One region of the Lentisalinibacter orientalis genome, then DNA from elsewhere that is predicted to be linked to it. Evidence: riboswitches for the same ligand, from Rfam matches in the RefSeq annotation. Region 1 holds a riboswitch; each other region holds the start of a gene.
What was found. A riboswitch is a leader RNA that binds a small molecule or an ion and turns the genes downstream of it on or off. The one in region 1 is predicted to bind cyclic di-GMP.
Positions count from the first base shown of each region.

Region 1 (2,261 bases):
GCTCGCCGGTGCCGGCGTCGAAACTCGCCCACGCGGGACGGTTGGCGATCTCGAAAATGAGGGCATCACCGTCCGGATCCGACACGGTCGGCGCGAAACTGTAGCGCTCGCCTTCCGTAACGACCGTCGGCGGGTCGCCACTGATCGTCGGCGGGCTGTTCGTCGACGGCGTGTCGCCGTCGTTCCGTGTGGTGCCGTTCACGGTATCCAGCTCGTCCTGGCTGCCGTCGGCCACGGCGATGATCGTGTTGTCGAGCAACTCCACCGACTCACGGGGCACGATGCCCTCGATCTGTTTCGGCGAGATGCCGGGGTCGAGGCCGGAGAGCACCGCCTCGAGATCGTCGAATTCCGGCGCGGGCATCACGGCCTTGGCCGCCGCCAGGCCGATCCGGACCTGCTCCAGCGCCGCGGCGCTCACGGGCACCTCCGTCGTGGTGGCGCCCGCGGCATTGGGCATCACCTGGCGGATGGAATCGTCCATCGGTCCCATGGCGTCGACGCCGTTGACCTGCAGGCGGTTGGCGATCGCCTCCAGCAACGTCTGCGTCGCGGCCACCGTCGCCACGGCAGCGATGCGCGCATCCGCCTTCGCGCCGCCGGCGCCGTCGAGCTTGCCGTCCGTGAGATCCGAGGCGATCGCGGCCACGACGGCGTCGCCGTCCACCTGGCGGCCCACGGCGATGAGCGAGTCCCGGGTGCGTCGGATAGTCTCGCCCAGCGTCTCGGAAGCCTTCACCATCTCCGCGATGGTGGCGGCGTCTATGGCCTGGGTCATGACCGGTTCTCCGGTCAGAGTGACGAGACCGCTGTTCAGCTTCGTCGTCACGCGGTTCAGCGCGATGGCGAGGTTCTCTTTCGTCAGACCGCCCGGCAGTTCGGCTGCGAGTTCCGCCGCGAGCGTGCTGAACGGGTTCAGGTTCGACACGGTCTTCTTGCCCGGCTCCAGCGCCACGCTCTTCAGCACGAAGTCCGGCACCAGGCCGGTGACCAGATCGGTGCCGCCCCGTGCGTCGATGGAAAGCGGATAGTGTTTGCCCTTAGTGCGCACGGTGATGTTGTAGCCCGCGCTGGCATCGCTGTTCATGCTGCCGAGATCGGTACCGTCGGCGGCAACGATGCGCACCGTCGCACCGACGATGGGCCCGTCACCCACGCTACCCGACAGTTCGTGATCACGCAGGATCTCGCCGGTGGCACCGCCGGGGTCGTTCGCGATCGGCTGCTCCGCCACTTCCTCTTCCATGAGACAGCCGCTCAGCGCGAGCGACATCACGGGAAGAATCAGCAGCCTGTTCAATATTGCTGGCGCGGAATATGGGCGCATAACGGCACTCCTGCCTGTGTCGGGCGGGCTCTCCGATCGGAAGACGCAGCTTCAGGCTGCGGGCTAATGTCGAATCGAAACGCTGCCGGGGGTCGGCGAACGGACGCTCTTGTTGTTGGGACGCCGGCATGAGGCCGGTGAGCGCCCTGTTCCTGTTGGCAACCCCGCTGTCTTAGGCTCTCGCCCGTAGACCGGTGGCTTTGCGTCCCGACCTTTCGATCGGTTTGCCATTTTCAACTAACTCGATTCTCTGTCGTCAGCAGACCTCGGTGTTCGAGACTGTCTGTTGAGGACGGACTCTAGCACCGATTATGTGGAGCGCAACATGTCTCAAATCGCCGACACGCAGATACCGAAAAGCACTGCGGCGGACCGCGATGAGTTATGTCGTGTGCGGTCGTGCGCGTGGGCTACGCAACGCGGCGGGACGTCGGAATTTGCCATAACCAGAAAAGAAAGGCCCCGCACGCTGGCGGGGCCTTTGCCTTGCGGAATCGCGCAGCGATCCTACTTCATGGTGATCTCGCGCATGAGGTAGGCACCGGTGATCTCACGCATCGCCGGATAATTCTGTACGAGTTGCTCGGAGCGCTTCTCCTGCTCCTCGCTCCACTTCGCCATGAACGCCTCATAGCGTTCCTTGGAAGGCGCGAGCGCCGCCGTATCGGCGAACTTGATCACGAGCAGCAGATTGAAATCCCCGCTCTCGGCAAGCTGGCTCGCGTAGATGGCATAGTCCTCGATGTGGCCGAGTTCCTTGGCGAGAGTGTTGGCTGCCACCCAGGTGTCCCGGATCCCTTCGAGGTAGGTATCCATCATGTTCGGCTTCACCTTGATCGCCGAGATCTGATAGACGGAGTCGCTGATGTCGTAGTCTTTCCAGGGCTCCAGCTCGGCCATCGCCGTCGAGGAAAAAGCGAGCACGATAGCCGCA
Region 1 is NZ_JAPDRJ010000004.1:255,188-257,448, reverse strand. It holds gene ACJMK0_RS15125 (putative Ig domain-containing protein) at 1-1,327, opposite strand, end outside; cyclic di-GMP riboswitch class I at 1,482-1,566, opposite strand; gene ACJMK0_RS15120 (hypothetical protein) at 1,835-2,261, opposite strand, start outside.

Region 2 (2,261 bases), on a different contig from region 1:
TGCACGATCAGCGGGAACTCGGCCGCCGGGAAGCACCAGCTGGAACAGGCGAGCCGGCGGCCGCCCCGGGACCCCGCACGGTCCCCGCCCTGCTCCACCGCCGCGCTGCCGGCGTGGACGGGGGCGCTGAACAGCGTCTGACCCGCCCCGTTGATACGGTCGATCATGCCGTAGCGCAGCGCGGGTATCGGTACGATCCAGGACATGGAGCTGGTCATCGCCGGCAGGATCGTGCTCTCGCCCCAGTCCTTGATCTTCCACAGCAGGCGGTTGACGTGGGTATCTTCGTCGCCGTTGCGCCGGAGCTCGAGATATACCTGATCGCGGAACGGCAGGAGGTAGAAGCGCAGGCCCAGCTTCGAGCCCAGCAGCCGGTCGGTGACGGCGGCGAGCTCGGCGGTGCTGCAGCGGCGCCGCCGGATGGTGAAGGGGCTCATGGGCCGCACCCGCAGCGTCACCTCGTGGATGACGCCGAGCAGGCCGTAGCTCAGCCGGAACATGTCGAGCAGGTGGGGACGGGACGCATCGACGGTGAGTTCGCCGCCCTCGGGGGTGACCACCTTCATGCTGACGACCTGACTCGAGAACAGGCGGGTCCCCACGCCGGTGCCGGGACCGATGCAGGCGCCCGCCACCGCTCCGCCGACCGTTCGGCCCATCAGGTCGTGGCCGCCGGCGAGTTCGAGCCCGTAGCCCGCCAGCTCGTCCGCGAGGCGCTGCAGCCTGAGCCCGGCTTGCACGGTGACATGCTCGTCGCCGACCTCGAGGACCCGATCGAGGGCCGTCATATCGATCACCGTGCCCCCTTCTGCGGCCGAACAGGGAGTCGATGCGCTGCCGGCGCCCATCGGGCGGAGCGGTGCCGGGATGCCCGAGCCCGTCTGCAGCAGGTCCCGCAGTGCCTCCGGACTCTCCGGCCTGGCCACCGGTAGCGCGGGCGTGCGGCGTCCGGGGCGCCGTGGCGTGCTTTGTCGAACGTCGCCGTGGCCATTGCCATGGATATCGCCGTGGATCCAGTCGCGGACCCGGTCGTGGCTGACTGCATCTCTCATCGGTTTCGTTCCTCCGCGGGACGGGTCCCGCCAACGAATTGCGGCACGTGGCTGGTCACCGGTCCCGGTGCGGGAATGAGCGGAGGATGGCCCGGATGGGCGTGGCGCGGCAGGACGCCGCATCGCGCTTCCGTCTGGCAGCTCCGCTGTCCCGGCGGTGGCCGGGGACCGGTGGCTTTGCGACCCGCCCTTTCGGACGGTGTGCCTTTTTCAAACGAAGGCCGAGCGTCGCACGGTGCCGACAGAGTGTCAATCGTGGGCAGAGCCCGACACGTTCCGGCACGGCATGATGTCAAATCGCCGCGCAATTTTGGCCTCGACCAACCGTCTCAGGCCCCCTGCAACGGCCGGCCGGCCTTCGGTTTGCCACTATGCCGGGCCCTCCCCGTTGCTGCTTAAATGCCGTGGGATACCGTCGAGAGTCCGGAACAGAAAATCGGGGAGAGCGATGTACATCAATCCGGAGTCCGTCCTGCGCTGGCTTCACATCCTTGCGATGGTGTACTGGCTGGGCGGCGAGTGGGGCGTCTTCCAGACCTCCTACAACGTGGCGAATCCGAAACTCTCACTGGACGAGCGCCGGCGGCACATGGAGACCGCCTACCGGATCGATATCCTCGCCCGCACGGGCATCATCCTGCTGCTGCCTCTCGGCCTGCACATGGGGTTCAACCTGGGTGTGCACGATTACGGCGGCGGCTGGCTGTGGGTCGTGTGGATCCTCGCCTTCGCGTGGTTGTCGCTCACCTGGGCGGCGTTCGTCTACCGGGACACCGACCGCGGTCTGCGGCTGACAAAAATCGACGAGGCCATCCGCTACGTCGTGATCCCGGCGCTGTTCCTTGCCGCGATCTGGTCGTATCTCACGGACTGGCCCTTCCGCGCCGACTGGTACTCCACCAAGGTGCTCATCTACAGCCTGCTGCTGGTGATCGGCCTGGGCCTGCGTTTCATCATGCGCCACTGGGTGCCGATCTTCCGCGAGCTCGCCGAGAAGGGCCCGAATCCGGCGCTGGAGCAGCGGCTGTCCTCGGAGCTGGCCATCGGCCGCGGCATGGCCTACGTGTACTGGATCGGCATCGCCTCGGTGGCCTTCCTGGGCGCGACCAAGCCGTTCTGAGGCGCAGCTCACGCCGCCATCGGCATTGGCAACGCCGCCGTAAAACCGGGACAATGCGCGCGGGTTGAGCCGGGCGCGTGCGGCGCCAT
Region 2 is NZ_JAPDRJ010000003.1:226,184-228,444, forward strand. It holds gene ACJMK0_RS12580 (FAD-binding protein) at 1-1,052, opposite strand, end outside; cyclic di-GMP riboswitch class I at 1,186-1,268, opposite strand; gene ACJMK0_RS12585 (hypothetical protein) at 1,501-2,172, shown strand.
Region 2: it holds a riboswitch for cyclic di-GMP, as region 1 does, so the genes downstream of both, ACJMK0_RS12580 (FAD-binding protein) here and ACJMK0_RS15125 (putative Ig domain-containing protein) in region 1, are expected to answer to the same signal.

Region 3 (2,261 bases), on a different contig from region 1:
TGCGACCGTCCGGCAGATAGGCCGGCGCCAGGTCGTGACCGGACTCCGCGACGATGTCCGAGGCGATGATCCGCCGCAGCGTGTCGCCGGCGATGTCGTATTCCCAGACGTTCCAGGTCGGCTGGTCCTCCTCGTCGGCGCCTTCGATGAACTGCGCCCGCATCGCAAACAGCACCTTCGTGCCGTCGCGCGATACCTCCAGGTCGCGGATGTCACCGAGGCCTTCGGTGATCTCTCCGGTGACGTTGACGTCGGCGGTGCTGGGCGAGGCCCGGTCGCGCACGTAGAGATCGGCGCCGATGTCGAAGGTCACCGGCTCGCGCACGTCGAAGTCGGTCGGGTCGCCGTTGTCGTCGACCGGGACCGGCCGCTTCACGTAGGCGATGGGGAAGTCGAGCACGACGGGGTCGGGATCCTGCCCGCTGCCGAAGCCGATGCGGCCTTCGCCGCTGCCGCCGCCACCGCAGCCCGCGGCGGCCACCACCGAGCAGGCGACGGCAACGAGAGCCGCCCTTGCCGGCGCCCTCCGGGTAACTGTCTGCATCGTGCTGTTCATGGGACATCCTCTTTCCTGCAGCCGTCACGCGACGCACTCCTGCGATCACTGCGGGAATGCTGCAGGCGCCCTGCACCGCCGGTCTTCCGACGCGCGACTGGAAAGCTCGCGGCCGGCCGTGACCAATGGTGGACAGGGGCCTCACTGCATTCTGTTAACAAGATCACAAATCCATGGAGATCGTTGCGCGCGCGTCCTGGTAGTTGATGAGCGGCGGAGTATAGGGACGCCTCCGGGACGCGCGTAATGTGGAATTTCGCCGACAGCGAGACCGTGCCCGGGGCCTTGCATCGACTGGCTCAAGGTGACGGCTGCCGTGTCACACGGACGCGCGCTGTCGTAGTTCGGCGACAAGCCGAAACGCCCACCGAATCAGGGAGTTGCCTTGCGGGCGTCGGCAAAGTGTCGATTTCTGCCGACAAGCGGTTGACATATGCCGACCCGGCGCCACTGCCCGGATCACGCGCAACCTCTTGTTCTGTATTCGGAAAGGCTTTTCCAGCCATCCAAGTCGTGATCTGGCACGCGGCTTGCACTCCCCTTGCTCGCAACAGTAGCCGGCCGCGGGGGAGCACACGTGACGGGAGTCCCGGGAAACCACGGGACTTGTGAATGGAGTCACGGTGGCCCTGTCGGCGATCTGCGAGCATCGGACGCTTCGAATAGCGCGACGCGCACGCAGGGCTTCTGAAAAGGGCAAACCCGGCGAAAGGCGGGGACGCAAAGCCACCGGTCTACGGATTCACGTCCAGGACGGCGAAGCTGCCAGGAGCGACAGCTGACGATCAGCAGGGATGATCCCGCAGGGACGTCCTCCGCTCCCGACGGTCTTCGCCCCCTGGCAGGAAGGGAAGACGGAAACGTATGAGCAGGATCGTCATGAACGCACCCATGAACGTACAGAAGCAGTTCGCGCACGCGCTTCCGCGCCGCGCCCTCCTTGCCATCGCCTGCCTTGTGCTCGCGCTGGCTGCCACGGCCGAAGCGGGTCCGCGGGAACAGGCCAAGCGGCTGCACGACCGTCTCGCCGGCGTACCGCCCACCGAGCAGGTGCTGGCCGGCATGGAAGCCGACATTCTCGCCGGCAACCCCATTGCGGCGGCGGAGACGGCCATGGAGAACAGCGCCTTCTATAACGTGACGCTGAAGAACTTCGTGACGCCCTGGACCAACCGGGAGCAGACGGTCTTCGCGCCGCTGAACGACTACACCGCCACGGTCATCGGCATGATCCGCGACGACGTGCCGTTCAATACCGTGCTCTCCGCTGACATTCTCTACGTCGGCGACAGCGGTCTCGGGCTGCCCCCCTACTCCATGTCCGACAACGCTCATTACGAGGCCATGGAGCAACAGGGCATCGACCTGAAGACCGCGCTGGTACAGACCAGCCAGTCCGCGGTGACCGACCTGCCGGCCTCCGCCACCGCCGGCGTGGTCACCAGCCGCGCCGCCGCCGAGGCCTTCTTCATCGCCGGCACCAACCGGGCGATGTTCCGTTTCACGCTGATGAATCACATGTGCAACGACCTGGAGCAGGTGAAGGACGGCTCGCGCTCGCCGGACCGCATCCGCCAGGACGTCTCGCGCAGCCCGGGCGGCGACAGCCGCGTCTTCCTGAACAACTGCGTGGAGTGCCACGCGGGCATGGATCCGCTGGCGCAGGCTTATGCCTACTACAACTTCAACCCGGACACCGGCCGCA
Region 3 is NZ_JAPDRJ010000001.1:1,505,854-1,508,114, reverse strand. It holds gene ACJMK0_RS06660 (HzsA-related protein) at 1-556, opposite strand, end outside; cyclic di-GMP riboswitch class I at 1,242-1,326, shown strand; gene ACJMK0_RS06655 (hypothetical protein) at 1,421-2,261, shown strand, end outside.
Region 3: it holds a riboswitch for cyclic di-GMP, as region 1 does, so the genes downstream of both, ACJMK0_RS06655 (hypothetical protein) here and ACJMK0_RS15125 (putative Ig domain-containing protein) in region 1, are expected to answer to the same signal.